One region of the Achromobacter sp. 1012554356 genome, then DNA from elsewhere that is predicted to be linked to it. Evidence: predicted binding sites of a transcription regulator. Region 1 holds the regulator's gene; each other region holds the start of a gene.
The links. Region 1 encodes FNR, which switches genes on or off when oxygen is low (the NO sensors DNR and NnrR bind a similar motif). Its sites were predicted from a motif close to TTGATNNNNATCAA; they were not measured.
Positions count from the first base shown of each region.

Region 1 (7,586 bases):
AAGGGCCGTGCGCCAAACACCGGATCGAAGCCGGAGCGGGCCAGTTCCGCCAGCGCCGGTTCCGTGACCTCCAGCCGCATCTCCTGCTTTTCCAGGCGTTCGCCCAGACGGCGAAGCTGGATGCGGGCGATGGACTCGATGTGCTGCGCTTCCAGGCCATGGAACACCACGACTTCGTCGATGCGGTTCAGGAACTCAGGCCGCAGCGTCTGCTTGAGTTCATCCCACACCACTTCCTTGACCACGTCGTACGGCTGGCCAGCCAGCGTCTGGATATGGTGCGAACCCAGGTTCGACGTCATGACGATCACGGTATTGCGGAAGTCCACCGTGCGGCCCTGGCCATCGGTCAGGCGGCCGTCGTCCAGCACTTGCAGCAGCACGTTGAACACGTCCGGGTGCGCCTTTTCGACTTCATCGAGCAGCACCACGCTGTAGGGCTTGCGCCGCACGGCCTCGGTCAAGTAGCCGCCCTCTTCGTAGCCCACGTATCCCGGCGGCGCGCCGATCAGCCGCGCCACCGAATGCTTCTCCATGAACTCGCTCATGTCGATGCGGATCATGTGCTCCTCAGAATCGAACAGAAACTCGGCAAGCGCGCGCGTCAGCTCGGTCTTGCCCACGCCGGTGGGGCCCAGGAACAGGAACGAGCCATACGGGCGGGCCGGATCCGCAAGACCCGCACGCGAACGGCGGATGGCGTCGGACACCAGGCGCACGGCCTCGTCCTGGCCCACCACGCGCTTGTGCAGGAACTCTTCCATGTGCAGCAACTTCTCGCGCTCGCCCTGCATCATCTTCGACACGGGAATGCCCGTGGCGCGCGACACGACTTCCGCGATTTCCTCGGCGCCGACACGCGTGCGCAAGAGGCGCGGACGCGACTCGTCGCCTTCGGCGTTTTCGGCGGCCTCGGCGGCGCCCACCTCGGCGGCCTTCAGGCGCGCTTCAAGGTCCGGCAGCTTGCCGTACTGCAGCTCGGCCAGCTTGTCGAATTGGCCCTTGCGCTGCAGTTCGGCCATTTCGGCGCGCACGCTGTCGATCTCTTCCTTGATGGCTTGCGTGCCTTGCACCGCGGCCTTCTCGGCCTTCCAGATTTCCTCGAAGTCGTTGTATTCACGCTGCAGCTTCTGCAGCTCGTCCTCGATGACGCCCAGGCGGCGCTTGGACGCGTCGTCCGTTTCCTTCTTGACGGCCTCGCGCTCGATCTTGAGCTGGATGATGCGGCGGTCCAGCTTGTCCATCACTTCCGGCTTGGAGTCGATCTCCATGCGGATGCGCGCACCGGCCTCGTCGATCAGGTCGATGGCTTTGTCGGGCAGGAAGCGGTCGGTAATGTAGCGGTGCGACAGCTCGGCGGCCGCGACGATGGCCGGGTCGGTGATCTCGACGCCGTGGTGGATTTCGTAGCGTTCCTGCAGGCCGCGCAGGATGGCGATGGTGGATTCCACATCGGGCTCGTCGACCAGCACCTTCTGGAAGCGCCGCTCAAGCGCCGCGTCCTTCTCGATGTACTTGCGGTATTCGTCGAGCGTGGTGGCGCCAATGCAGTGCAACTCGCCGCGCGCAAGCGCCGGCTTGAGCATGTTGCCCGCGTCCATCGCGCCTTCGGCCTTGCCCGCGCCCACCATGGTGTGCAGCTCGTCGATGAACACGATGTTGCGGCCGTCGTCCTGGCCCAGCTCTTTCAGCACGGCCTTCAGGCGTTCCTCGAATTCGCCGCGGAACTTGGCGCCCGCCAGCAGCGCCGCCAGATCCAGCGACAGCACGCGCTTGCCGCGCAGGCTTTCCGGCACTTCGTCGTTGACGATGCGCTGCGCCAGGCCTTCGACGATGGCGGTCTTGCCGACGCCGGGTTCGCCGATCAGCACGGGGTTGTTCTTGGTGCGGCGCTGCAGGATCTGGATGGTGCGGCGAATTTCGTCGTCGCGGCCGATGACCGGATCCAGCTTGCCCTGCCGGGCGCGCTCGGTCAGGTCCAGCGTGTATTTGGAAAGGGCTTCGCGGTTGGCCTCGCCTTCCGCGCCCGAGACGTTCTCGCCGCCGCGCACGGCGTCGATCGCGGCTTCAAGGGCCTTTTTCTGCAGGCCCGCATCGCGCAGGATGCGGCCGGCCTCACCCTTGTCGTCGGCCAGTGCAAGCAGAAAGAGTTCGCTGGCGATGTAGGTGTCGCCGCGGCGGGCGGCTTCCTTGTCGGTGCGGGTCAGCACGCCCTGCAGGTCGCGGCCCACCTGGACGTTGTCTTCGCCCTGCACCTGCGGCAGCCCCTTCAGGGCGGACTCCAGCGCCGGGCCCAGGCGGTTGACCGCCACGCCGGCACGCGCCAGCAGACTGCCTGCGCCGCTGTCAGCATCCGACAGCAGGGCGGACAGCACGTGGACGGGTTCGATGTAGGGATGGTCGTTGCGGGCGGCGAGACTTTGCGCGTCCGCCAGCGCTTGTTGGAACTTGGTCGTCAGTTTGTCGAATCGCATAATGGTCGTATTGGCTTGTGGGGAGCCTGACCGATCCGTGCCGGCTGGCTCGATAACCTGAATATGTGGCCGGATGGGACAATTTCAACACCCGGCGGCCCTCATGGTTTTCTTCGACGTGCACCAGCAAACAGAGCAATGAGCATATACGTTTTTGTGTACGGCACCCTACGGGCCGGCGAAATCAACGATCTTGCCCGCGCCGCCGAGGCGCGCGGCTTGCCGGCCGCCAGCCACGTCGGACCGGCCAGCGTGCCTGGCATGCTGGTCGATTTCGGCGACTGGCCCGGCCTGATCCCCGTGGACGACGGACGGCGCGTACGCGGCGATGTCTACCGGGTGGATCCGGCGCTGATTGCCCTGATGGACGAGATCGAGGAATACGAGCCCGGCAAGCCCGGCTGCTTCGTACGCCGGACGGTTTCCGCCCGCCTGGAAGGCCCCGGCGCGACGGGTCTTCTGCCCTGCGCGTACTATCCGATCGACCCCGCGCTGCGGGCCGCGGCGGTCGATATTGCGGGGGACGACTGGATCGCTCACCGCCTTTCCAGAACAAAGCAGGACGCCCGGTAAGACACCCGTAGTAACAACGGACTACAATAGACGCCTGTCTCGTGCTTCACACCCGTTCCGGCGCCCGCCGCGCAATGGGCACTCTAAAGGTCATCGTATGCAAAAACGGGTCCCCATTGCCCCTGATGCCGCCCACTGTTCCACGTGCATGCTGGGTCACGTCTGCGTTCCCGTGGGCATGGCAGCCGCCGAAGTCGAAAAGCTGGACGAACTGGTTAAAGAGCGCGTCCGCGTGGAAAAAGGCAAGACGCTCTATTCGCTGGATCATCCGCTCGACGCCGTCTATGGCGTGCGCTTCGGCAGCCTGAAGACGCAGCTTGAAGACGCCACCGGCCAGATCCAGATCACCGGCTTTCATCTGCCCGGCGAAATCGTCGGCATGGACGGCATGCTGGACGGCAAGCACGTGTCGGCCGCCGTGGCGCTCGAAGACTCCGAGGTCTGCGTCATCCGCCTGAACGAAGTCGATCGCGTCGCGTCGCACCTGCCGTCGCTGCAACAGCAGTTCCGCCGCCTCATGAGCCGCGAGATCACCCGCTCGCACCAAATGCTGGCCTCGCTGGGGTCCATGCGGTCGGAACAGCGCCTGGCCGCGTTCCTCTTGAACCTGTCGCAGCGCTATGCCTCGCTGGGCTATTCGTCCACCGAGTTCGTACTGCGCATGAGCCGCGAAGAAATCGGCAACTACCTGGGCCTGACGCTGGAAACGGTCAGCCGTCTGTTCTCGCGATTTGCCCGCGACGGCCTCATCAAGATCAACCAGCGCGAAGTCCGCATCCTGGACCTGCCCGCGCTCAAGCAACTGCTGGGACACGAAAGCTGCTGAGCGGTCGCCGCGCCATGCGACGCCCGCCTGCCACTTCCCTGTCCCGCACCGCGCTGGCGGCATCGCTTGCCGTCGTCGCCATGCTCGCGTGCGGCGCCGCGCGCGCGCAAACGCCGCTGCCCGACCCCTACGACTACGACGAAGCCACGCCCGCGCCCAAGCGCGCGGCGCCGCTGCGCTGGCAGGCCGTTGAACTGGGCCGGCCCGGTCACCGGTACAAGATGCCGGTCTACGCCAACCGGGATCTGGCCAAGGACGACCTGCGCGGCATCAAGCAGGTGCTCATCGTCATCCACGGCGTCAAGCGCGACGCCGACAACTACTACGAAACCGCCGCCGCGCTGGTGGCCGCCGATCCCGGGCGCGCGAGCGACACGCTGGTTCTTGCCCCGCGGTTTTCCGGGTCGATCGACTCGGGTTTCTCGGGTATGGCGGCCTGGCGCAAGGCCAGCTGGGAAGACGGCCAGGAAAGCGTCCAGGCCACCGGCCGGCCTGCGCCCGTCACTTCGTTTCAGGTCCTGGACGACCTGCTGCGCAGCCTGAACGACCGCAAGCGCCTGCCAGCTCTTACCGGTCTCGTACTGGCCGGTCATTCGGCCGGCGCGCAACTGGTGCATCGGTATGCGGTGCTGAACAACGTGGACGGGGTGCTGCGCCGCGACGGCCTGGCCATGCGCTACGTCGTCGCCAACCCGTCTTCCTATCTGTACCTGACCAACGAGCGGCCACGCGCGGACGGCAAGGGTTACGCGCCGTACGAGCGCGGCATCTGCCCCACCTACAACCAGTACAAGTACGGCACCGACAAGCTGCCCGCCTACGCCCGCGAATCCGATGATTCCCGCCTTTTCGTGCGGTACGCGTCGCGCGATGTGGTCTACCTGCTGGGCGGCGCGGACAACAACCCCGAGCACCGGCTGCTGGACAAGGCCTGCGGCGCCGAAGCCCAGGGCGCCACGCGGCTGGCGCGCGGCACGGGCTATGTCCAGTACGAACACGTGCTGGCTACCCGCGGCGCCAAGCCCGTCCCCCTGCGTCACACCGCCTTCGAGGTCGGCGGCGTCGGCCACGACGGCAAGCGCATGTTCGGGTCAATCTGCGGCGTGCGGGCGCTGCTGGGCAGCGACGCCCGGGCCAGCAGCACTGCCGCGGCCTGCGACATCATCAAGCCGCGCGGCAAATAAGCCCGCCTCATCCCTAGGGAAATTCCCAAGCCATCCGGCTTGACACGGGTTTGCGGTAGGCCTAAAACTTAACCTTATGGTTAAGTTAAATGATGACGCTCTCGATGCCATCTTCTCCGCGCTGGCGGATGGCACACGCCGCCGGGTACTGGCGGACCTGGAACAGGGCTCGGCCTCGGTCAGCACGCTGGCGCGGCCTCACGCCATGTCCCTGCCCGCCTTCATGAAGCATTTGCGGGTGCTGGAAGACGCCGGCCTGATCGCGCGCGCCAAGGACGGGCGGGTGGTGAGCTGCACGCTGTCTCCCGAACCCATGCGCGCCGCCGCCGGCTGGCTGGCGCGGTACGAACGGTTCTGGACCGGGCAGCTGGATTCGCTGGCGCGATATCTCTATCACGAAGAGGAAATCCATCCATGGAAAACCGAATCTCCCCCCTCGAATTGCGGCTCCAGCGACGCTTCGACGCCCCAGTCGAACGCGTCTGGCGAGCCTGGACCGACCCGCAAGCGCTGATGCGCTGGTTCGGCCCTGCAGGCACGCAACGCGTGCTGCTGGCCGAGACCGACGTGCGCGTGGGCGGCGACTATCAGGTCGGCTTCATCACCGCAGACGGCGGGGAACACCACGCCAGCGGCCGCTACCAGGAAGTCGCGCTACATCGCCGGCTGGTGTTCACCTGGGCGTGGCGCGACACGCCGCAGGAAACCTCACTGATCACGTTGGACTTCACCTCGGCGGACGGGGGCACCGAGCTTGCCTTCCTGCAGACGCCGTTCGTCGACGAGGCCACCCGAGACGGCCACGAGGACGGCTGGTCCGGCGCCATGGATCGGCTGGCGGATCATCTGGCCGGCAAGGCCTGAACCTGCCGCAGTTGAATCTGTACCCCCGATCTGTCATTGCCCCCGGGTCATAGGGCCCGGCTCGCAAAGGAGACGCACAATGCAAACCGATCATCCCGTCGTATCCCGCCATGAATGGACTGTTGCGCGCGAGGCGCTGCTGCGGCGCGAGAAGGAACTGACCCACGCTTCAGACGCCCTGGTCCGCGACCGCATGGCGCTTCCGTGGGTCCGGATGGACAAGGCCTACACCTTCGAAGGCGCGCACGGCATGCACGGCCTGGATGCCCTGTTTCACGGCAGGCGCCAGCTCATCGTCTATCACTTCATGTTCAGTCCGGACTGGGAGGACGGATGCGTGGGCTGCTCGCTCCTGGCCGACCACCTGGACAGCGCACTCATGCACCTGCGGCACCACGACGTGACGGTCGTGGCCGTCTCGCGCGCGCCGTATGCCCAACTGGCCGCCTTCCAGGCCCGCATGGGCTGGCAGTTTGACTGGTACTCGTCAGCGGGTAGCGACTTCAATTTCGACTTCGAAGCGTCCGTGCCGCAGGCGGACGGCGCGGTCGAGGAACGCCCGGGAGCCAGCGCGTTCTTCCGTGATCCCGACGGCGAGATCTTCCACACCTACTCGGCCTTCGAACGCGGCGTGGAGCGCCTGGCGGGAGCCTACAACTACCTCGACATCGCGCCGCTGGGCCGCAACGAGAACGGCCCGTATTTCGACGTGCGCGACTGGGTGCGCCACCATGACCGATACGGCGACGCCGCGCGCCACGCCTGCCACGGCTAAGCCGCCGTCCTCGGCGGGCATGGCGGGCCTGTGGCTGGCCTGCCTGGCGGCCATGGGCGCCGGACTGCTGGTGGACACGTGGCGCACACCCGCGGCGCTGCTGGCCAGCGAATGCGGCGCGCCGGGAACGCTGGCGCAATTGGCGTGGCGGCACGTGGTGCTGATGCCGGCCAGCTCTGCCGCGATGGCGCTGGCGGCGCTGATGCCCTGGCCCGGGCCGCAAGGCGGCAACACGCCCCTGGCAAGCCGCGTGCTCTGCCTGGTCCTCATGGCCATCGGCATGGTGCTGGGCGCGCGCCTTGGCGTCCAGACGGCGCAGGCGCTGGGCGCCGCGCCCTTTTTCGGAATGGTGATGGGGATGGCCGCGGGGATGGCCGTGGCCCTGTTGCCTCTTGGCGCGGTCAGCGCCTGGCGCCGGTAAGCGGGCGAACGGCGGCCGGCGCCGTCTCGATCAACGCGGCGCCGGGCGCCTGGATTTCCAGCGCCGACGTCGCCTGCGCCACGCAGGGCAGGATCCAACCCTCTTCCTTTTCGTCGCGCGACAGGCCGGGCCATTCGATGCCGTACACGACCGATCCCTCGATCATCAGGCACATGCAGGCGCGGCAGGTGCCATTGCGGCACGAACTGGGCAGCTTGATGCCCGCCGCCTGCGCTGCCAGCAGCACGGACGTGCCAGCCGGCGCGTCAAAGCGCAGGCCCGAGGGCTGGACAAGAACCGGGTGCGAGCACATCGGCGTCAGGCACGCCCTCAGGCGACGTTGTCCTGCCAGTCCAGCTTCCAGGCGCCGGACAGCACGTTCTGCATCCACAGCACGCAGGTCAGCGTCTTGGCGTCGGTAACCTCGCCCTGGCTGCAAGCCGCAAGCACATCCTCCGGGCGCTTGCTG
Region 1 covers NZ_JCBANC010000052.1:1,786-9,371, forward strand. The annotation lists gene clpB (ATP-dependent chaperone ClpB) at 1-2,474, opposite strand, end outside; gene AC6LJW_RS22515 (gamma-glutamylcyclotransferase family protein) at 2,613-3,047, shown strand; gene fnr (fumarate/nitrate reduction transcriptional regulator Fnr) at 3,145-3,873, shown strand; gene AC6LJW_RS22525 (hypothetical protein) at 3,888-5,057, shown strand; gene AC6LJW_RS22530 (ArsR/SmtB family transcription factor) at 5,134-5,571, shown strand; gene AC6LJW_RS22535 (SRPBCC family protein) at 5,472-5,921, shown strand; gene AC6LJW_RS22540 (DUF899 domain-containing protein) at 6,001-6,696, shown strand; gene AC6LJW_RS22545 (hypothetical protein) at 6,653-7,117, shown strand; gene AC6LJW_RS22550 (2Fe-2S iron-sulfur cluster-binding protein) at 7,098-7,430, opposite strand; gene AC6LJW_RS22555 (NUDIX domain-containing protein) at 7,448-7,586, opposite strand, start outside.

Region 2 (7,586 bases), on a different contig from region 1:
TCGGCGCGCGGCCGGCTGCTGGCGTGCGCGCCTATCTTGCCGTGCACGGCGGATTTGCGCTGACGCCGGTCATGGGCAGCGAAACCACGTACCTGCGCAGCGGCTTCGGCGGCTTTGAAGGACGCGCCCTGGCCAAGGGCGACGTCGTCCCCCTGCGCCGCCCGCTGGCGCCGGAACGCGATGCCGCCGACTTGCAGAAGGCCCTATCGAACGTGCGCGTGTACCTGCCCGCGGCGCTGGGCAACAAGCAGCGCGAATTCGTCCGCTTTCTGCCTGGCGTGCACTGGCCGGAGTTCTCGCAAAGCAGCCGCCGCGCGTTTTCGGAATCGGACTTCCGCATCAGTCCGCAGTCGGACCGCATGGGCTACCGCCTGCTCGGCCGGCCGCTCGCCATGAACCAGCCACGTCAGATGCTGTCGGAAGCGGCCTGTTTCGGTACCGTGCAGGTGCCTTCGGGCGGCGAGGCCATCATCCTCATGGCCGACCGGCAGACCACCGGCGGCTATCCCAAGATTGCGCAGATCGCCACCGTGGATCTGCCGGCGCTGGCGCAATCCGCGCCCGGCCAGACGCTGCGTTTTCAGCGGATCGAGCTGGAAGAAGCGCAGCGCCTGGACGGCGAGCGCGAGCGCGCGTTTGCCCAACTGCACGGCGCGCTGGAACCGCTGCGCGCGCTGCTGGCCTAGAAAGGAACCCGTTATGACCACCCGCATCGACCTGAACTGCGACATGGGCGAAAGCTATGGCGCCTGGACCATGGGCAACGACGCCGCAGTGCTGCAATTCGTCAGCTCCGCCAACATTGCCTGTGGCTTTCACGGCGGCGACCCGGCCACCATGCGCAAGACCGTGGCCGCGGCATTGGCGCGAGGGGTCGCGCTGGGCGCCCACCCCAGCCTGCAGGACCTGGCGGGTTTTGGCCGCCGCGTCATCCAGATCAGTCCGGACGAGGCCTACGACATCGTCGTGTACCAGATCGGCGCGCTGGCCGGCGTCGCGGCCTCGCAAGGCGCGCGGCTGCATCACGTGAAGGCGCATGGCGCCCTCTACAACATGGCGGCCAAGGACGAGCCGCTGGCAAAGGCCATCTGCCAGGCGGTCAAGGACGTGGACGCCTCGCTGATCCTGTACGGCCTGGCGGGCAGCAAACTGATCGACGCGGCGCGCGCCATCGGCCTGGCCAGCGCCAACGAAGTCTTCGCCGACCGCTCGTACCAAAACGACGGCTCGCTGACGCCGCGCACGCGTGCGGGCGCCATGATCGAAGACGTGGAAATTGCGGTGGCGCAGGTCGTGCGCATGGTGCGTGAAGGCCTGGTGCGGTCGGTGGACGGCAAGGACGTGCCGGTGCAGGCCGACACGCTGTGCATCCATGGCGACCAGCCCAATGCGCTGGTCTTCGCCGATGGCATCCGAAGCGCCCTGCAGCAGGCTGGCATCGAGGTGCGCACGCCGCCCCGCGGCTAACGGCCGCTGTCCGGGTTCCGGGGCAGATGCCCCAGCGAATCCCGGGCCATATCCCTACACCGAATCCAGCGACGCCTCGCGATAAGCGCTCAGGATCTCGGGCAGCACTTCCACCACATACCGTCGGGTCAGTTCCGCCGCGCGGTCGAAATCCCGACTGCCGAGCGCCTGGATGATGCCGTCCGTGTAGGCCGGAATCTTATTGGCCTCGAGCGACTGCCGGGCCAGCATGTAGCCCAGCGGTTCAATCTGTTCGTACAGCTTGCTGAGCATGCTGGTCAGCGGGGCGTTGCCGGTGTAGCGGGCGGCCGCCAGGTAGAACTCGCGCGATGCCGCAATGAAGCCGCGCGCGTCCAACCGGTCCATGGCCGCGACGATGGCCTCGTGCAACGTGTCCAGCTCGGCCACCAGCGCGCCCACATCGGGCATCTCCGCGACCTGCCGGATGCAATACGCTTCCAGCTCCGCGCGCAGCATGTACAGATGGCGGATCTGGGTCTCGGTATAGAGCGTGACCCGGAAGCCCTTGCGCTGGATGTGCGTCACCAGACCGCTCAGCTCCAGCAGTCGCATCGCTTCCCGGATGGGGCTGCGGCTGGTGCCGAAACGCTGTTCCAGTTCCTGTTCCCGTAACGGCTGCCCGGGCCGGATAGTGCCGTTCACTATCAACTCACGAATCTGTTCCTGTAGGAAATACGGAATCGTGGCGGGCGCTTTGACGTCCAATCGGCTCCCCTTCTACTGCGTATGCAAGCTATGAGACCGTGACAAGATACTAGAAATCTATTGAAACAGAAATAGAATTAATGTTTCACACGATGGACACAGCGTCTGGCGGCCGGCGCCGGGTAGTGGCGGAAGGTCAAATTCGACCGATGGGCACGGTCAGTCCCAATCGTCGCGGTAGACGAACTTGGGCATCTGCCAGTTGAAGCGCAGCGCCATGAGGCGCATGGTCAGGCCCGCCGCCAGCGCGATGGGCACCGAGGCGTTGGCCGACAGGCCGAGCGACATCGAGCCCAGGTACAGCGCGCCCGTCACCAGGGACACGCTGGCGTAGAGTTCCTTGCGGAACAGCAGCGGCACCTCGTTGCAAAGGACGTCGCGCAGCACGCCGCCAGCGCACCCGGTGATCATGCCGCTGATCAGCACCACGGTGATCGGCAGCTGCATCATCTGCGCCACCTGGCAGCCGATGACCGTGAACGCGACCAGCCCCAGCGCGTCAGCCAGCAGGAACACGCTGCGCAAGCGGCGCATGACCGGGGCGATCAGCGCGGTCAGGATGGCCGCGCCGCCCGTCATCCACAGGTACTCGGGATGCACGACCCACGTCAGCGGATAGTGGCCCAGCAGCACGTCGCGCAGCGACCCGCCGCCCAGCGCCGTCACGCACGCGATGATGCAGACGCCCATCCAGTCCATGTCGCGCCGGCCCGCCGACAGTGCGGCCGTCATGGCTTCGGCAACGATGGCGACCAGGTACAGCGTGTGCAGCAGGGCGGGCGACAGATCGGTAAACATAGTAGGGGGGGTAGCTTGGGCAGGCCCCATTGTATTGAGCCTTGCCGGCGGACGCGCCATTGCCTGCGCGCGCTTCATCCCGTACCCTCAAACCTGCGTTGACAATGATCAACTCCGGTCTCGTTTCGCGGCGAGACAATGGAGACGTGCCCGACCGGGCGCTACTGGGCCAGGCAGCGCGGACGCGGGAGCCGCCCCTCTGGCCGTAACCGGGAGATTAGGTATGACCCAGCAAATTGGCCCCATCCTTCTGGCCACCGACCTGAGTGCGCGCGGCGACAGAGCCCTCGACCGCGCGCTGCAGTTGACCAAGGAACTGAACACCAAGCTGATCATGCTGCATGTCATGGAATCCCATGCCACGCCGCTCACCACCCCCGTCTGGCGCCGTCTGTCGCCGGATCACAAGGCCCTCGTCGAACGCGAACTCGCCGAAGACGTCGCCGCCGCCAACGTGCCGGCTGAAGTCGTGGTCACCAAGGGCGACCCCGTCGCCAGCATCATGGAAACCGCCGACGCGTATGGCTGCTCACTGATCGTGGCCGGCATCGCCCGCCAGGAAACGCTGGGCCGCCTGCTGCTTGGCACCACCGTCGAAAAGCTGGCCCGCCAGGCGCGCCAGCCCGTGCTGGTCGTCAAGAACCGCCCCCGCAGGCCTTATCGAGACGTGCTCGTCGCCACCGACTTCTCGGATGGCTCGCGCCAGGCGCTGCGCGCCGCGCTGCAACTGGTGCCCAACGCCGACATCACCTTGTTCAATGCCTACGAAGTCCCGTTCCAGAGCGTGACCAAGCCCGACGACGCCGTCGTCGACAATCTGTACCGAACTGCCGAACAGTGCGCCGAGCGCTTCATCGCCGAAACGCCCGAACTGCCCAAGGGCCGCCCGACCAAGGTCGTACTCGAAGCCGGCCAGCCCGAAACCGTGCTGTCGGATTACTCGTTCAACCACCGGTCCGATCTGGTCGTCACCGGCACCCATGGCCGCACGGGCATCCTGCGCACCGCCATCGGCAGCGTGGCCGAGCGGCTGCTGGAATCCCTGCCCAGCGATGTGCTGATCGTCCGGCTGAGCGGCGAAGAGTAAGTTTTTCGCCAGCAAAAAGGCGGCGCTTGTGCGCCGCCTTTTTTTGATTGACCTGTCTTCGCTTCGCAAGGTGTCAGACACCCATGCGGCGCCCTAGCAACTTGGTGGTCTTTTCTGCGGTGTCAGACACCTTGAGGCTGACGGGTGTCATGCACCTTGAGGCTTTGGGTTACGCGTCGCCCTGCTTTTCCATGGTTTCGATCGTTCCGCGCAGCATCCGCAGCAGCACCAGCCCCGGCACGGCGATGACCACCGTCACCAGGAAGAATCCCGGCCATCCCAGATGCTCAACCAGGGGCGGCGTCAGCGGGCCGGCCAGATAGGTGCGGCCCACGGCCGACAGCGCCGACAGCAGCGCGAATTGCGTGGCCGAGAACCGTTGGCGGCACAGCGCCATCAACAGGCCCACGAACGACGCCGTGCCCAGGCCGCCGCACAGGTTTTCGATACCCACGCCGGTTGCCATCAGCCACAGGTTCTTCGGGCTGACCGCGATCAGCCAGTACGCCAGGTTGGACACCGCCTGCAGCAGGCCGAAGGCCATCAGCGACCGGTACAGCCCCCAGCGCGACATCAGCGATCCGCCGGCCAGCGCGCCGATGATGGTGGCCGCCAGCCCCAGCACCTTGTTCACGGTGCCGACTTCTGTCGGCGTGAACCCCGCGCCGCGGATGAGAAACGTGGTGGACAAGGCGCCGGCGAACGCGTCGCCCAGCTTGTACAGCACGATCAGCAGCAGCACCGCCAACGCGCCGCGGCGCGTGAAGAACTCATGCAGTGGCTCGACCACGGCCTCGCGCAGGGTGCGCGGCGCGCGCGCGACGTGTTCCGGTTCGGGCGCCCACAGGGTGGCCAGCGCGGACAGCAGCATCAGTCCGCCCATCACCATATAGGTGTTGCCCCACCCTATCCACTGATCCGCCATGATGAGCGCCAGGCCGCCCGACACGATCATGGCCAGCCGGTAACCCATGACCTTGACGGCCGCGCCCGCCCCGCGCTCGTCCTTGCGCAGTACGTCGGTGCAATAGGCGTCGAAGGCGATGTCCTGCGTGGCGGACAGAAATACGACCAGCACGGCCAGAAAGGCCAACGGCATCAGAGTGGACGACGGCGAGAGCGTGCCCATCGCCAGGATGCTCAACGCCAGCAGCAGCTGCGTCACAAGCATCCAGCCACGGCGCCGGCCAAGCACGGGCGGGGCAAACCGATCAATGAACGGCGCCCAGAGGAATTTGATGGTGTAGGCGGCGCCGACAAGGGTGAGGAAACCGATTTCCTGCAGCGGGACGCCTTCGACGGTGGCCCAGGCCTGCAAGGTGCCGCCGGTCAGGGCCAGCGGCAGTCCGCTGGCAAAGCCCAGCACCAGCAGGGGGGCAACGCGCGGGCTGGTGTAGACGTTGGATACAGCGGTGATGACGGTCTCCTGAAACTTGGCCGGCGGCGTCACAGGCGCTGGCCGCGGGCTTGCGGCATTTTAGGGCCTGTTCGCCCGCGCCGTCAGGAGGATGCGTGTCGGAATGTCAGGCAGTGAATGTCAGGGCGAAGCAAAGCGATACACCGCCAGCGTGCTGCGCCAGCTTGGGAACAGCCGCACTTCCTTGCCTTCGTTGAATGTGGCGCGCTCCAGGATGCGCACGTCCACTTCCCCGGCAAGCTGTTCGAAGTCGCGCAGCGTGCACAGGTGGATGTTGGGCGTGTTGTACCACTGGTACGGCATCTGCCCCGTCACTGGCATGCGGCCGCGCAGGATGGCCCAGCCGTGCGGCCAGTAGCCGAAGTTGGGAAACGACACCACGCCGTAACGCGCCACGCGGGCCATTTCGCGCAGGATGTGTTCGGTGCGGTGCATGGACTGCAGCGTCTGCGATAGCACAACGGTATCGAACTGCTTGTCGTCAAAGAGCGCCAGGCCGTCTTCCAGGTTCTGCTGGATGACCTCGACGCCGCGGCGCACGCAGGCGATCACGCAGGTGTCGTCGAGCTCGACGCCGGCTCCCTTGACCTGGCGATGGTCGCGCAGGTGCGCCAGCAGCGCGCCGTCGCCGCAACCCAGGTCCAGGACGCGGCTGCCCGGTTCGATCCAGCCGGCGATGCGCGCCAGGTCGGGCCGCAGCGCGCTGTGGGCATAGCGGGGAGTCACGGCAGTCATTCTGAGCATCCTTCATTCGGGGCGGTGGCTTGCAGACCCAGCTCGCGCGCGATGCGTTCGTAGTAGCCGCGGACGACCGCGTGGTAACGGGCGTCTTCCAGCAGGAAGGCGTCGTGACCGTGCGGCGCGTCGATTTCGGCGTACGTGACGGGGCTGCCGTTCTTGAGCAGCGCGCGCACGATCTCGCGCGAACGCTCCGGCGGGAAGCGCCAGTCGGTCGAAAACGACACCAGCAGGAAATTGGACTTGGCGGGCGCCAGCGCGCGGGCCAGGTCGCCGCCCGTGGTGCGCGCCGGATCGAAGTAGTCCAGCGCCCGCGTGATCAGCAGATAGGTGTTGGCGTCGAAATAGCGGGTGAACTTTTCGCCCTGATAGCGCAGGTAGGACTCGACCTCGAACTCGACGTCGTAGCCGTAGCGGTACGCGCCGTTTTCGGCCGGTGCGCGCTGGGCGCGTCCGAATTTTTCGGCCATGTCGTCATCGGACAGGTACGTGATGTGGCCGATCATGCGCGCGACCGACAGGCCACGGCGTGGCACGGTGTCCTGCGCGTAGTAGTCGCCGCCGTGGAAGTCCGGGTCGGTGATGATGGCGCGGCGGGCCACTTCGTTAAAGCCGATGTTCTGCGCGGACAGGCGCGGCGTGCTGGCGATGACGATGCAGTTGGCCACGCGCTCGGGCAAGGTGATGGACCAGCTGAGCGCCTGCATGCCGCCCAGCGATCCGCCCATCACCGCCGCGAAGCGTTCGATGCCGAAGTGGTCCGCCACCCGCGCCTGCGCCCGCACCCAGTCTTCCACCGTCAGCACCGGGAACGCGGCGCCCCAGGGCTTGCCGGTCTCGGGATTGAGGCTGGCCGGCCCGGTCGAACCGAAGCACGAGCCCAGGTTGTTCACGCCGATCACGAAGAAGAGATTGGTGTCCACCGGCTTGCCGGGGCCCACCATGTTGTCCCACCAGCCCAGGTCGGTGGGGTTGTCCGCCGCTTGGCCCGCCACGTGATGCGAGGCATTGAGCGCGTGGCAGATCAGCACGGCATTCGTGCGCTGCGCATTGAGCGTGCCGTAAGTTTCGACAGCCAGTTCGTAAGCCGCAAGCGATTGGCCGCTAAGCAGGGGCAGCGGTTCGTCGAAACGAATGAACGTGGGGGAGACGAGGCCGACCGAACCGGGATCAACGGTATCGGAAGTTGTGACGGTTGCGGGGACGAACCCGCTGGCCGAATCACCGGCCAAATGTTGGGCAGGAGTGGTCATACGGACCTCTTTAGCTGGATTTATTGGAAGGCGCCCGCAAGCGGATCAGGCAAATCGGCGCCGAAAATTGGGTAGTGCGGCAGGAATTCTAGCACTGCTA
Region 2 covers NZ_JCBANC010000031.1:43,066-50,651, forward strand. The annotation lists gene AC6LJW_RS17005 (5-oxoprolinase subunit C family protein) at 1-686, shown strand, start outside; gene AC6LJW_RS17010 (LamB/YcsF family protein) at 700-1,467, shown strand; gene AC6LJW_RS17015 (GntR family transcriptional regulator) at 1,522-2,193, opposite strand; gene AC6LJW_RS17020 (trimeric intracellular cation channel family protein) at 2,353-2,991, opposite strand; gene AC6LJW_RS17025 (universal stress protein) at 3,215-4,078, shown strand; gene AC6LJW_RS17030 (muropeptide transporter) at 4,248-5,495, opposite strand; gene metW (methionine biosynthesis protein MetW) at 5,616-6,230, opposite strand; gene metX (homoserine O-succinyltransferase MetX) at 6,227-7,486, opposite strand; SAM riboswitch at 7,476-7,557, opposite strand; gene AC6LJW_RS17045 (GntR family transcriptional regulator) at 7,584-7,586, opposite strand, start outside.
Region 2: AC6LJW_RS17025 (universal stress protein) is a predicted target of FNR. The motif match lies at 3,090-3,103, and genes of this name have one in related genera.

Region 3 (7,586 bases), on a different contig from region 1:
TGCGCCGCGGTCGTTGAGGAGTTCGGGACGTCCGTCGGGTTGGGCCAGGCCCTCGGACAGCACGCGGCGGTAGTTCGTCAGGATGGACAGGCCGTGGCTCGTGTATCCCACGCGGTCCGATTCCACCAGATGTTCGGCGACATCACGCGCGATGTCTTCCGGCACGCCTTGTGCCATCAGCACCCGGCGGCCGTATTCGTTAGCTTGGGCAATCGTGATTTTCATGACGACTCCTTACAGCCAGCCCAGCCAGCGCCAGTAGGTCATGCCCATCAGCAGCATCAGCAGGTAGCCCACGATGGTCACGATGATGCCCACCTTGGCGAATTGCTTGGCGTTGAAGGTTTCGGTACCCAGGCACACCATGTTCTGCGGCGCGTTGATGGGCAGGATGAAGCCATAGCTGACCACGAAGCCCAGCAGCATCGTCATGCCCAGGCGGCTGAAGTCGCCCGGCAGCGTTGCCAGCACCGAGATCAGAATGGGCAGCATGGCCGAGGTCAGCGCGGTGGCGCTGGCAAAGCCCAGGTGGATCACGATCAGGAAGGCCGCCAGGATGGCGAAGATGGCGAGCGGGCCGAGGTGGTCCAGGCCGGTGTGATGCACCACCTGGTTGCCCAGCCACTGGCCGGCCTGCGTCGTGAGAAGCGCCGTGCCCAGGCTGATGCCCACGCCGAACACGATCACCGTGCCCCATGGGATGCGCGATTGCACGTCTTTCCACGTCATCACGCCAAAGCGCGGCAGCATCAGCAGCACCAGGCCGAAGTAGGTGGTCGAGGTGGTGTCGAACTTGTGCAGCTTGCCTTCGGTCGACCAGAACAGCAGCAGCATGACCGACACGGCCATCAGGCGCTTTTGCGCGCCGGTCATGGGACCTAGGTCGAGCAGCGATTTCTCGACGGCTTCCTTGCCGCCGGCGATGCTGTTGCTTTCAGGCGGCAGCAGCTTGAGCACGACGACGATCAGCACGGCCGACATGATGAGAGACCAAGGGGCGCCGGCGATCAGCCAGTCCGACCATGCCACGCGTTCGCCCAGCATCTTTTCCATGAAGCCGACCGTCAGCAGGTTCTGCGCGGCGGCGGTCTGGATGCCGACGTTCCAGATGCTGGTGGCCTGGGCCACGATGATCATGATGCCGGCCGCGATGTTCGAGCGCTTGTCCACGCCGAAGGCCGCGATCACGCCCATCATGATCGGAACCACGGCGGCGCTGCGCGCGGTGGCGCTGGGCACGACCAGGCTCAGCACGATCGTCACGGCGATACATCCGATGAGGATGCGGCGCGTGCTGGTGCCCACCTTGGACAGCGTCACCAGCGCGATGCGCCGGTCCAGTCCGGTGAATGTCATGGCGGCGGCAATGAACAAGGCGCCGGTGACGAGCGCCAGCGCCGAGTTCGCAAAGCCGGTCAGCGCCATGCTGATGGCGGCGGACGTGCCGTAGAGAACGTTGGGATCTTTGATGGTGGGCGCGGTGCCCAGGAGGAAAGCCATCAGCGTCGTGATCATGATGGCGCTGGCTTCGTACGAGACGGCTTCGGTGATCCAGACGACCACGGCAAACGCCAGGATTGCCAGCATGCGATGGCCTGCAACGGGCAGGTCTGCCGGCAAGGGCATCATTAAAACGCCGATCATCACGAGGATGCCGGCGATGAGCCCGATGGGAATCTTGGTTTTTTGGGGGGCTTGCGAGGCGGGGACAGCGGTTTCCGCAGCCATATCCTTCTCCAGTTGAGGTCAAACTGACGAAACACCGCCCGCGAGCACGGGGTAAATCAGTCCGGTGTTTCGACGCTACAGGATGATCGTGACGGCATTGTGGAAAACCCGTATTGATGAGCGTCAAGAAGGTGAAAAACAGCGCTTGTGGAAAACTCGTTCTGGGCATTATGCTCGTCGCCCCCATGGCGGGGCAAGCGTACGAGTGTTGCGTCGGCGCGAACCAATCGGGACACGATAAAGTTCGTTTTGCCCCTGCACACCACCGGGATTGTTCCGCGAAACGGCGCTAATGCCGGCGCGTCAACCCAGGGCCAGGCGTAGCTGTTCGTCCAGATGCAGCGTGGGCGTGACCCGCCATCCGCTCTGCGCGTAACGCAGCCAGCGGCCCAGCACCAGATGCGTGAGCAGGCTGGCATGCGCGGCGACGTTGGCTTCCTGCGGCAGGCCGCCGTCGGTGATGGCGATGCGCAGCGATTGCTTCAACGATGCCTCGATGCGGTCGTTGATGTGATTGATGCGTTCCTGTAGCCGGTTGTCTTCCGTGACCAGCGCATCGCCAGTCAGCACGCGCGTCATGCCCTTGTTGCGCTCCGAGAAGGTCAGCAGCATGGAGACCGTCTTGTGAGCCTGCGGCAATCCATAGGGCTCGGCGGTGGCGATCTGGTTCACCAGCGTGAAGATGCTGGTTTCAATGAACTCGATCAGCCCTTCGAACATCTGCGCCTTGCTCGCAAAGTGCCGGTAGAGGGCGGCTTCGGAGACTTCGAGGCGCGCGGCGAGGGCGGCCGTGGTGATGCGGGACGCGTGCGGCTGCTCCAGCATTTCGGCCAGAGTCTGCAGAATCTGGGTCTTGCGCTCGCCGGGTTTGCTCGCCATGGGAGGGACTGCTTCGCGCAGGATGACGGGTGGAGGGGATACTGCGTGCCGTCAGCCCCGCAGGGGGCGCCGGCGTAACAATAAATCACTGACGCAGTTTACCCGCAAGTCGACGTAGGCCGGGCGGTGCGAGCGTCCGCGTCCGAAGGGGGTGCCGGGGTGATACACGTGGACCGTCTTCAGGCCTGCCAGGCGGGCGCCCCGCAGGTTGGCCAGCGTGTCTTCCACCAGCACGGCGCGGTGGGCGGGCACGCCTTCGCGCGCCAGCACGTAGCGCAGCAGCGCCGCGGAGGGCTTGGGCCGGAACTCGCCGTGCAGCCGCATGTGCTCGATGGCCCACAGGCTGTCGAACTGGCGCAGGATACCCAGGTGCGACAGGACAGAGCGCGCATAGTGCAGCGGCGCGTTTGTCAGCAGCACCTTGCGCCCAGGCAGGCGGCGCAGCTTGTAGGCAAGCGCCTTTTCCGAGCGCAACAGCGGCGCGACGTCGAAGTCGTGGCTGCGATGCAGGAACTCGTGGGCGTCGACGCCGTGGTGGCGCACCATGCCAATCATGGTGGCGCCGTAACGCTTCCAGTATTGCGACCGCACGAGGTTGGCGGCGTCCACGTCCACGTTCAGCGCCTCGGCCACCGCCATCGTCATGCCGTGGTCGATCTTGGAGAAGATGGCGTGCGATGTGTCGTGGAGCGTGTTGTCCAGATCGAACAGCCACAGGCGCTCGGGCGCGCCTGTGGCAATCCCGCGGGAGCGGCGCATCCGCACTGCGGGCCGCAGCAATTGGCGTCGCACTTGCATCATGAGGCTTGCGCGGCGCGCCGTGCTGCTGGGGTGTGCTTCATCAGTGCGAGCTGATCATCGTGCCGACGCCCTGGTCGGTCAGGATTTCCAGAAGCAGGCAGTGCGGCACGCGGCCGTCGACGATGTGCACCGAGTTCACGCCGTTCTTGGCGGCATCCAGCGCGGACGAGATCTTGGGCAGCATGCCGCCGGAGATCGTGCCGTCGGCAAAGAGCTCGTCGATGGTCTGGGCCGACAGGCTGCGCAGCAGCTTGCCGCCCTTGTCCAGCACGCCCGGGGTGTTGGTCAGCATGAGCAGCTTCTCGGCGCCCAGCACTTCGGCCATCTTGCCGGCGACGACGTCGGCGTTGATGTTGTAGGCCGTGCCGTCCTCGCCATAACCGATGGGCGAGATGACGGGGATGAACTGGTCGTCCTGCAGGGCCTTCACGACGGCCGGTTCCACCATCGTGATGTCGCCGACGAAGCCGATGTCGATGGGTTCGGACGGGTTGTCCTTGTTGGCCATCAGCTTTTTCTGGGCCTGGATCAGGCCACCGTCCTTGCCAGTCAGGCCCACGGCCTTGCCGCCGACCTCGTTGATCATCATGACGATGTCCTGCTGGACCTGGCCGCCAAGCACCCATTCAACGACTTCCATGGTCTCGGCGTCGGTGACGCGCATGCCCTGGATGAAGGTGCCTTGCTTGCCGATGCGGCGCAGGGCGTCATCAATCTGCGGACCACCACCGTGGACCACCACCGGGTTCAGACCCACCAGCTTGAGCAGCACGACATCGTGCGCGAAGCTGCGCTGCAATCGCTCTTCCGTCATGGCGTTGCCGCCGTACTTGACCACGATGGTCTTGCCGTGAAATCGTCGGATATACGGCAGAGCCTCGGACAGCACGGCGGCTTTGACGGCGGGAGACGAAACGGCAGCAGGGTCGGGGGTGTCGGTCATGGCAGCTAAGTCGGCAGATAAATAACAGAAAAGTTGATGGGCGTTAAAAAAATGCCTGCACAAGAACGCGGTTGGAACGCGGCTAGCGCAAGCATACGACGGATTGTAGTACCCACAGGTTTCTTATGCTGCAAACCTATGTCCATATGCCCGACAAATAACGGGCATTCAGGTAAATTGGGGGCGTTTTCACAACGGCACGCCCCGCAAAAGGGGGCCTGCCCGAACCTGCGGGACATCGATCCCCGATTTTCACCATAAAAGAGGCAAGACATGCGTTTGAACTTTGTCCGTTCTGCCCTGGCGGCGTCGGTCCTCCTGGTTGCCGCCAACGCGGCCCACGCCGAAAAGGTCGTCGTGGGCGCCACGCAGGTGCCGCATGCCGAGATCCTTGAAGTGGTCAAGCCCAAGCTGGCCAAGGAAGGCGTGGAGCTCGACATCAAGGTGTTCAGCGACTACGTGCAGCCCAACCTGCAACTGGCGGACAAGCAACTGGACGCCAACTTCTTCCAGCACAAGCCGTACCTGGAAAGCTTCAACAAGGACCGCAAGGCGACCCTCGTGCCGGTGGCCCTGGTCCACGTCGAGCCGTTCGGTGGCTACTCCAAGAAGATCAAGAGCCTGTCCGACCTGAAGGACGGCGCCACGGTCGCCATCCCCAATGACCCGTCCAACGGCGGCCGCGCGCTGGTGCTGCTGCAAAAGCAGGGCGTCATCAAGCTCAAGGATCCGGCCAACATCCTGGCGACCGCCGCCGATGTCGTCGAGAACCCCAAGAAGCTGAAGTTCCGTGAACTCGAAGCCGCCATGCTGCCGCGTGCGCTGGACGACGTGGATCTGGCGCTGATCAACACCAACTACGCGCTGGAAGCGGGTCTGGTGCCGACCAAGGACGCGCTGTTCATCGAAGGCGCCGACTCGCCGTACGCCAACGTGCTCGTGACCCGCAGCGACAACAAGGACGCGCCGGGAATCAAGAAGCTGGTCGACGCGCTGCACTCGCCGGAGGTCAAGACCTTCATTCAGGAAAAGTACAAGGGCGCGGTCGTTCCCGCGTTTTGATGTGCGGAGCGCGGGTGGTTTGAACTGCCCGAGCCCGGCAATCGCCATGCCCTAAGTGAAAAGCCGCCCGCAATAAACGGGCGGCTTTTTGCATGGAAAGGTGTCAAAGGCCCTTTCGGCATACCGAGGTGTCTGACACCCGCAGAACCGCATGTCACATGCTGACGACACGCTCACCCGGGTGTCTGACGCCGTCCCCGCAGCGCCCCGTCCCACGCGGGTGCCGGATGCCCGAACCGCCCAAAAAAAATCGCCCGCAAGCGGCGGGCGATTCTTGGGGGCGCGCCGAGACGGCAGATCAGCCGGCGGCCAGGGCCTTTTCCACTGTGGCGTGGAACTCGGCCTTGTCGTATTCGCCCAGATAACGCTTGATGATGTGTCCCTCTTTGTCGATGAGGAACGCCGTGGGCGTCAGGCGGATGTCTCCGAAGGCGCGCGCGATCTCGCCTTTGGTGTCCAGCGCAACCGGGAACGGCAGCTTGCGCGTTTCGGCGAAGTTGAGCACGAAGTTGGGCGGGTCGTAGTTCATGGCGACCGCGATGGCTTCATACCCCTTGTCCGCGTACTCGTTGTAGGCGGAGATGGTGTCGGGCATCTGCTTCACGCAGGTCACGCAGCTGGTTGCCCAGAATTTGACCAGCACGACCTTGCCGCGCAGGTCCTGCATGGAGAAGGTCTTGCCTTCGAGCGTGGTGAAAGTAACGTCGGGCGCGGTTTGGGCCGGGCGCATGGCAAACCAGGCGCCGATGCCGACCGCCACGAGAACTGCGAGGGCTACGATGGCTTTTTTCATTTGATGGGCATTGCCTCGACGCCGCTGCTCGTGCCGCCGGTGCCAGCCGCGTTGTCGGTGGCCGGACCGGTGCCGCTTTCGATGGGCGCCTTGCTTTCGGTGGTGGCAGGTTTGGAGCCGCTGCCAGACAGGCGGATGGCTTCTTCGCGGCTGATGGTTTCAAAGAGCTTGACCACCTTGGTCACGCCGCCGACGTCCGCAGTGGCATTGGCGGCGTAGTCGCCTTCGGCCTGGGTGACCTTGCCCATCAGGTAGACGACGCCGCGGTCGGTGGTGACCGCGATGGTGCCGGAGGGCACGTACTTGGTGTTCAGGAGCGCGGTCTTGACCTTGGAGGTCAGCCAGGTGTCGTTGGAGCGCTGGCCGAACGACGCGATGGGGCCGACGTTGAGCTGGTTGATGACCTGCTTCACGTTTTCGACGCTTTGCGCGATGGCGGTGGCTTGGCTCTTGGCTTCTTCCGAGGGCACGTCGCCCGTCAGCAGCAGGTGGCCGCCGTAGGCCATGGCATTGACGCGCGCGGCGTCGCCCAGCTTTTGAGCGATCTGGCTCTGCGCCTTGAAGGCCATGTTCTGGTCTTCGAGCTGGACGCCGGACGTGCGGCGGTCGGTGACCACGACCGCCGTGGTGGCGGCGGCGCCGCCCACGATCAAGGGCGCGCAGGCCGTCAGCGAAAGCGCCGCGGTGGATAGCGCGGCGGCAAGCATCAGCGGGCGGACTGCGGGTCTGGCGTCAAGAATCATTCGGTGTCTCCAAGCAGAAGAGCGTCGATGCCGTCACACAGCGCGTGCAGCAGCAGAATATGGACTTCCTGGATGCGCATGGTGCGATCGCTGGGAACACATAGATGGACGTCCATCGGGGTAATGAGTTCCCCCATGACGCCGCCGCCCTTGCCGGTCAAGGCAAGTACGTGCATCTCGCGCGCGCTGGCGGCTTCCATGGCGCGGACCACGTTGGGCGAATTGCCGCTGGTCGAGATGGCCACGAGCACGTCGCCGGCCTGCCCGAAGGCGTTGACCTGCCGTTCGTAGACTTCGTCAAAGCCGTAGTCGTTGCCGACCGCCGTGAGGATCGAGGTGTCGGTGTTAAGCGCAATGCCCGCGAGCGGCAGGCGTTCGCGTTCGAAGCGGCCCACCAGTTCCGCGATGAAATGCTGCGCGTCGGCAGCCGATCCGCCATTGCCGCAAGCCAGAATCTTGCCGTTGTTCGCCAGGGCGCCGAACAGCACGTCCACGGCCACCGCCAGGGGTTCGGCCAGGACGTTCATGCTTTGTTCGTGAGCGGCCATGGCATCGCGAAAGTGCGACGTCATGCGAGAGGTCATATCCATGGGCGCGATTATCTCACGGGGCCGGGCTGCGGTTCTGTCCTTGCGCA
Region 3 covers NZ_JCBANC010000028.1:48,890-56,475, reverse strand. The annotation lists gene AC6LJW_RS16105 (Ldh family oxidoreductase) at 1-225, opposite strand, end outside; gene AC6LJW_RS16100 (DASS family sodium-coupled anion symporter) at 235-1,728, opposite strand; gene slmA (nucleoid occlusion factor SlmA) at 2,032-2,607, opposite strand; gene AC6LJW_RS16090 (pyrimidine 5'-nucleotidase) at 2,659-3,405, opposite strand; gene argB (acetylglutamate kinase) at 3,449-4,351, opposite strand; gene AC6LJW_RS16080 (MetQ/NlpA family ABC transporter substrate-binding protein) at 4,625-5,413, shown strand; gene AC6LJW_RS16075 (peroxiredoxin family protein) at 5,712-6,206, opposite strand; gene AC6LJW_RS16070 (BON domain-containing protein) at 6,203-6,949, opposite strand; gene AC6LJW_RS16065 (phosphoheptose isomerase) at 6,946-7,539, opposite strand.
Region 3: AC6LJW_RS16100 (DASS family sodium-coupled anion symporter) is a predicted target of FNR. The motif match lies at 1,842-1,855, and genes of this name have one in related genera.

Region 4 (7,586 bases), on a different contig from region 1:
GCTTCTGGCTGGCCGAATCGGGCGACACGGCGCAGGCGGAACGCATCCTGACCGACGTGCTGCGGCGCGATCCGTCGCGCACCGCCGCCTATCTGAACCGCGCCGACGCCCGCTGGAAACAGCGCGAGAAATCGCGTGAGCAGCGGGCCTATTACGAGGCGCTGGCGCGCGAGGACTACCGGCTGTATTGCACAAAACGCCTTGCCGTTGAGGACACCATTCCGGCCAACATCGCGTCGCGCATCGGCGCGGCGCTGGAAGTCTCCGCGCTGGATGCGCAGGTCTGCCGTCCGCGCCTGGCCATCTTTCAGGCGATCCAGGCGAGCGATCTGGACGCGGTGCGGGCCCAGCTCGCGGGCGGACAGGATCCGAACGGCGTGAACGAATACGGCAGGTCCGCACTGGCCGTGGCCGTGTCGCGCAAGCAACTTGAAATGGTGCGCGTGCTGCTGAACGCGGGCGCCAAGGCGGATGGCCCCGACAACGGGTTCTCGCTGGTCGCCAGCGCGTTGCCGGACGTCAAGGACACCCGCCCAGCCGCGGAGCGCTATGCGCTGGCCGACATCCTGATCGCCGCGGGCGCGCCGGTGGATGCGCTGGATTCGAACGGCACGCCGCTACTGATGCGCCGGATCTCCTACTACAGCGAAAACCGCGACAACCTGGTCTATCTGCTGGAGAAGGGCGCCAATCCCAACGCGCGCGAAAAGAACGGGCGCACGCCGCTGCACGCGGCGCTGCAAACGCCCAAGAATTTCTGGTTTGCCGAAAAGCTGCTCGCGCGCGGCGCGGACATCAATGCCGCCTACACCCGCATGTATTACGGCAACAGCCCCATGTGGGAAACGCCGCTGCTCGAGGCCCTGCGCGAATCGCCGAGCGGCGATCTGACGCCGACGGCGGCCTATGCGGTGCCAGAGCGCGTGACGTTTGCGCTAGCCCATGGCGCCGATCCCGCAGTCGGCGGCTACGGCGCCAGCAAGGAAGCGCCGGACCGCAACGGGCTGAACGAAGGACTGTCGCTGGCGGTCCGCTATCTGCAACCCGGCCTGATCGATCAGCTGGTGCAGGCCGCCAGGCCCCCGCAGGCGCCGCTTTCGACAGAGCCGTTGTCCAGTCTGCTGTCTACGTGGAATCACATGGAGAAACGCGCGGCGGCCGACGGCAACAGCGCGGCGTGGGACGGCCAGCGCGCGCGGCTGCGCGCCACTGCGGACCGGCTGGTGGCCGCGGGGGTGCCGCTGGCCGCGCCGGCCGGCACGGCGGGACCGCTGCGCAACCGGATCGCGCCGCTCAGCCTGCCGTGGCTGCCCGATGATCTGTACGAGGCCTGGCTGAAGGCGGGCGCGGACCCGACCGACCGGAGCGATTCCGACATGCGGATCGAGGGCGTCGCGGCGGCGGACGTGCTGCCGCTGGTGACGATGCTGAACCTGGGCATGGACAACAAGGTGCGGCTGCTGCTCGAACATGGCGGCACGCCGAAGACGCCGGCCCGTTGCGGCATGGCGGTGGCGGACGTGCTGGCCTGGCAGCTTGGCAACAATGGTCCGGTCAGCCCGATGGGCGGACGTGCGATCAAGCAGGTGCTCGATGCGGCTGCCGGCCCGGCCGGATGCGATCTGAACCAGACGTCGCGCGTGCAGCCGTTCGTGGGGGTGACGGCCACCGAACTGGCACGGCGCGCCGAGGTGGACCTGGCGCCGCCCGCTTCGCCGCGCTGATCCGGCTCCCCCAAAAAAAACAGGCACCCGAAGGTGCCTGTTTTTACTTGCCGGATCGGCAAGCCGTCATTACATGGCGTGGCCCATGTTGACGTTCATGTTGTACAGCACCCAGGCCGAACCACCGACGATGATGAAGATGATCATCACGGTGAAGACGAACGTGGCCAGGTTGTCGCGGGACGACTTCGATGCGCCCATGTGCAGGAAGTACACCAGCTGAACCAGCAGCTGGAGGATGCACAGTGCCACCACGCCAATGATCGTGGCGTTGTGGGACAGCGCGCCGTGCATCACCAGGCCGAACGAGCCGAAGGTGAGCAGCAGCGAGAGCACGAAACCGATGATGTAGGACTTCAGGCTGCCATGGTCGGCGGCGTGATCGTCGTGGCCGTGTGCGGCCGCAGCGGAGTGCGACATCAGAGGGCTCCCAGAAGATAGACAAAGGTGAAGACGCAGATCCAGACGATGTCCAGGAAGTGCCAGAACAGGCTCAGGCACGCCAGACGACGCTTGTTGATCGAGTCCAGGCCATGACGGCGGATCATGTCGAGCATGACGATGATCCAGATCAGGCCAAAGGTCACGTGCAGGCCGTGCGTACCGATCAGCGTGAAGAACGCGGACAGGTAGGCGCTGCGGCCCGGGTCGGCGCCGATGCTGATCAGGTGATGGAATTCATAGATTTCCATCGCGATGAAGCCCGCGCCGAACAGGAACGTGACCATCAACCAGCCCATGGCACGGCTCTTGTTGTTGGCGTGCACGTTCAGGTTGGCCATGCCGAAGGTGAAGCTGGACACCAGCAGCAACAGCGTTTCGACCAGGACGAAGTTCAGGTCGAACAGTTCCTTGCCGGACGGACCGCCCGCGGTGGCGTTGGACAACACCGCGAACGTGGCGAACAGCACCGAAAAGATCAGCAAGTCGCTCATCAGATAGACCCAGAAACCGAAAACGGTCTTGGATCCATCGTCGTGATGCGCGTGATCGTCGTGACCCGCGTGGGGGTGAGTGGCTACGGCTTGAATCATGGCTCAGGCGGCCTTCTGCATTTTGTCAAAGTGAGCGTTTTCGATGCGTTCGACTTCCGCGGCCGGGACCCAGTAGTCGACGTCGCGGTCATAGGCGCGAACGATGAACGAACCGATCATGCCCACGAGGCCGGCGATCGACAGCCACCAGATGTGCCAGATCAGCGCAAAGCACATGACCAGGCCAAAGGCGCCAATCCAGACACCGGCGGCGGTGTTCTTCGGCATGTGGATGTCTTCGTACTTGGCCGGGCGCTTGTACGCCTTGCCGCTTTGCTTGTCTTCCCAGAACTGGTCCAGTTCATCGACGTGAGGAACGTGGGCAAAGTTGTAGAAAGGCGCGGGCGAGGAGATCGACCATTCCAGCGTGCGGCCATCCCACGGATCGCCGGTGACGTCCTGGTTCTGCTTGCGCTGACGCACGGAGACAAACACTTGCTGCAGCAGGAAGAAGATGCCCAGCATGATCAGCGCGGCGCCAGCCAGCGCGACCAGCAGGTAAGGCTGCCATTCGGGGTTGTCGTAGTGGTTCAGGCGACGCGTCATGCCCTTGAAGCCCAGGATGTACAGGGGCATGAAGGCCATGAAGAAACCGACGAACCAGCAGTAGAACGAGTAACGGCCCAGACGCTCGTTCAGCGTGAAGCCGAACGCCTTCGGGAACCAGTAGATCATGCCGGCGATGCAGCCGAACACCACGCCACCAATGATGGTGTTGTGGAAGTGCGCGATCAGGAACAGGCTGTTGTGCAGCACGAAGGACACGCCGGGGATGGCCAGCATCACGCCGGTCATGCCGCCGATGACGAACACGATCATGAAGCCCAGCGTCCACAGCACCGGCGTCGTGATGCGCAGGCGGCCGCGGTAGATGGTGAACAGCCAGTTGAAGATCTTGGCCCCGGTCGGGATCGAGATGATCATTGTCGCTATGCCAAAGAAGGCATTGACGTTGGCCCCCGCGCCCATGGTGAAGAAGTGGTGCAGCCAGACCAGGAACGACAGCACGCCGATGGCGGCCGTGGCGTAAACCATGGACTTGTAGCCGAACAGCGTCTTGCGGGCGAACGTGGCAACGATTTCCGAATACACGCCGAACGCCGGGAGCACCAGAATGTAGACCTCGGGGTGACCCCAGATCCAGATCAGGTTCACGTACATCATGACGTTGCCGCCACCATCGTTCGTGAAGAAGTGCGTGCCCAGGTAGCGGTCCATCGTCAGCAGCGCCAGGGTCGCAGCCAGCACGGGGAAGGCGGCGACGATCAGGACGTTGGTGACCAGCGAGGTCCACGTGAAGATCGGCATCTTCATCAGGGTCATGCCCGGTGCGCGCATGCGCAGGATGGTGACGATGAAGTTGATGCCGCTAAGCGTTGTCCCTAGCCCGGAGATCTGCAGCGCCCAGAGGTAGTAATCCACCCCCACGCTTGGACTGTAGTCCAGCCCGGACAGCGGCGGATACGCGAGCCAGCCGGTCGCGGCGAATTCGCCCACGAACAGCGACAGCATCATCAGCACGACGCCAGCGGCGAACAGCCAGAAGCTCAACGAGTTCAGGAACGGGTACGCCACGTCGCGGGCGCCGATCTGCAGCGGCACGACGATGTTCATCAGCCCGGTGATGAAGGGCATCGCCATGAAGAAAATCATGATGACGCCGTGGGCGGTGAAGATCTGGTCGTAGTGGTGCGGAGGCAGGAAGCCCGCCGAGTCCGCGGACGCGACGGCAAGCTGCGTGCGCATCATGATGGCGTCGGCAAAGCCGCGCAGCAGCATGATCAGCGCGACGATGATGTACATCACGCCGATGCGCTTGTGGTCGACGGAGGTGAGCCACTCCGTCCACAGGTACTGCCACTTCTTGAAGTAGGTGATGGCGCCGAAGACCGCTAGGCCTCCCAGGCACACGGCGGCCAGCGTAACCATGACGATAGGGTCATGGTACGGAATGGCCTCGAGGGTGAGTTTCCCGAGCATTGTTAGTTGATTCCTGCGATCAGATTATTCGACGTGGAGGTGCACGTGGCGGAGTCCACGCCGGCCATCTTGGTCATCGTGCTGCCCAGAATGAAATCAAACATGGCGGGCGGCGCCGACGAATACTTCACGACCGGGTTGCGCTCGCTGCGCTTGGTCAGTTCCGCGTAGACATCGGGGGTCAGCGCGGTGGGAGCAGCCTTCGCTTCCTTGATCCAGTTGTCGAACCCTTCCTGCGACATGGCGTGCGCCTTGAAGCGCATGCCCGAGAAGCCGCCGCCGCTGTAGTTGGCCGAAATGCCGGCGTAGGTGCCGATTTCGCGCGCGTTCAGGTGCAGCTTGGTCTCCATGCCGGCCATCGAGTAGATCTGGCTGCCGAGCTGGGGAATGAAGAACGAGTTCATGACCGAGGCCGACGTGATCCGGAAGTTGACCGGAACGTCCACGGGGAACGCGATCTCGTTGACCGTGGCGATGTCGTATTCGGGGTAGATGAAGAGCCACTTCCAATCCAGCGAAACCACCTCGATGGTCACCGGCTTGTGATCGGACACGAGCGGCTTGTAGGGATCCAGCGCGTGCGTGGAGCGCCAGGTGATCACGGCAAGAATCGCCACGATGATACAAGGGACGGTCCAGACCACGACTTCGATTGCCGTGGAGTGAGCCCACTTGGGCTGGTAGTCAGCTTTGGTGTTGGAAGCGCGGTATTTCCAGGCAAACGCCACGATCATGATGAGGACTGGAATTACGACGAGGAGCATGAGCCCGGTCGCCGTCAGCAGCAACGTCTTTTCCTGGATGCCGATATCTCCCTTGGGGGAGAGGATTTCCATGTTGCAGCCGCCAAGCAGCATGACCGCGCCGACGCCAAATATGCGCGTAAGGGTCGCAAGGAGGGGGTGTTTCACGTACAGCCTTGGATGGAAGGTGGGAAATGCTGCAAAGCAGCAGACTGGAATGCTGCTAGGCAGCAACGTCCATCCTATCGGTTTGATCTGGGTCAAGCCTGCGACGAAAGGTCGCATTGCCTGGGAGAAATCCGGCCCAATGGCGGCGGATTCAGGGTTTTCCTAGGGGAGCAGAAGCCCCGAGGGGAGGGAGGGGGTGCGACGATATGTCGCACGTGCACATGGGGGTGTTGTAAAGATGTGTCGCCCCGCACAACTCATTCCGGGAGAACCTCGCGTTCCGGCCCCGGTTTTTTGGCCAGCTTGCGTTGAAGCGAGCGCCGATGCATGCCCAGAAGCCGCGCCGCGGCCGAAACGTTGCCGCCGGTCTCGTGCAGGGCCTGGTGAATGTGCTCCCATTCTAGGCGGTGCAATGGCGTCATGGTCGTTTCGATCGTAACTGTTTCTGGCTTCACCAGACCCAGCGTGCGCAGGATCATGGGCGCCGTGGCTGGCTTGGGCAGGTAGTCGTCGGCGCCGCGCTTGATGGCTTCCACGGCGGTCGCCACGCTGGCATAGCCGGTGACCAGCAGGATGCGCATGTCCTCGCGCAGGGCGCGCAGCGGGCGGATCAGGGTCAGGCCCGAATCTTCGCCCAGGCGCAAGTCCACCAGGGCAAAGGCCGGACGGATTTCCTCGGCCACGCGCAGCGCCTCGGCGATGCCGGTGGCGGTTCGGGTTTCCAGGCCCCGGCGCGACAGGCTGCGCTGCAGGGTGCGCACGTAGAGTTCGTCGTCGTCGATCAGCAGGCCAAGATCGTTTGCATTCATCACATTCAGGTCCCGGGGTTGCCGAGAGGCAAATAAAAGCGGATGCGGGTGCCGCCGCCTTCGGCCGCGGTCATGGTCATTTCGCCGCCCATCTGTTCCACGGTGGCGTGCGACAGGGCCAGGCCCACGCCCAGCCCTCCCGGCTTGCCGCTGTTGAACAGGCTGGTCGCCGGCAGCACGGCATGGTCGGGGTCGAAGCCCTGCCCGTAGTCCCGGACTTCGCCGCGCAGGGCGCCATAACCGTATTCCAGATGCAGGTCCACGCGGGGCGCGTCGGCGGATTCCCCCGCGTCCGCGGCGTTGTTCAGCAACGCCTGCAGCAGGTGGGCAATGGCCGGATCGACGCGCAGGCTGGTGGGCAGCGTGCCCGAGCGTTGCAGGTCGATGGTCGGCCGGATCAGGCGCCATTGCCCCACGACGCGAACCAGATCCACGGCGGTTGGGACCGCCAGATTGCGGATGCGTTCCCGGCACAGGGCCAGAAGCTGGCTGAGGGTCGTGACGTCTTCGCGCAGGTCCTCGTCGTCCTGGACCTCGGCGGCAATCTCGTCTGTCAGGAGCGTCATGGTGGCGAGCGGCGTGTTCAGCTCGTGCGCCATCGCGGCGGCGTGGGTCGCCAGGGCGACGATGCCCTCGTTGCGGGTGAAGCGTTCGCGCAGGCGGGCCAGCTCGCGCTCGCGGGCGCGCATGTCGGCGGCCAGCCGGGTCGAGAACACCAGCACCACCACCACCGAAATCAGGAAATTGGCGCCCAGACCCCACAGCAGCAGGGTGTGGGGGTCTACGTCGCCGCGCAGGGGCTGGCCGAAGATGGCGGCGGCGGCGTAACCAAGCACGCCGGCCAGCGCCGCTGCGAGCGCCCAGTTGCGGGGCAACGCCAGCGCGGCCAGCGCGGTCAGGATCAGGAACATCGTCCCGAACGGGTTGCTGATGCCGCCGCTCCAGCCCACCATCCAGGCCAGCACTGCCATGTCGATGAACAGGTGGCCGAAGGCGGTGGCGTGGGAGAGGTCGCGCGGATGGCGCAGGCGCAGGCTGGCGTAGACGTTGAAGCCGATCAGGAGGCCCACGCCCAGCCACAGCGGTTCCAGCGGCAGATCCAGGCCCAGCACGCTGCTCGCGACGAGG
Region 4 covers NZ_JCBANC010000059.1:30,867-38,452, forward strand. The annotation lists gene AC6LJW_RS24010 (ankyrin repeat domain-containing protein) at 1-1,724, shown strand, start outside; gene cyoD (cytochrome o ubiquinol oxidase subunit IV) at 1,794-2,144, opposite strand; gene cyoC (cytochrome o ubiquinol oxidase subunit III) at 2,144-2,758, opposite strand; gene cyoB (cytochrome o ubiquinol oxidase subunit I) at 2,762-4,738, opposite strand; gene cyoA (ubiquinol oxidase subunit II) at 4,741-5,649, opposite strand; gene AC6LJW_RS24035 (response regulator transcription factor) at 5,907-6,458, opposite strand; gene AC6LJW_RS24040 (ATP-binding protein) at 6,464-7,586, opposite strand, start outside.
Region 4: cyoA (ubiquinol oxidase subunit II) is a predicted target of FNR. The motif match lies at 5,732-5,745, and genes of this name have one in related genera.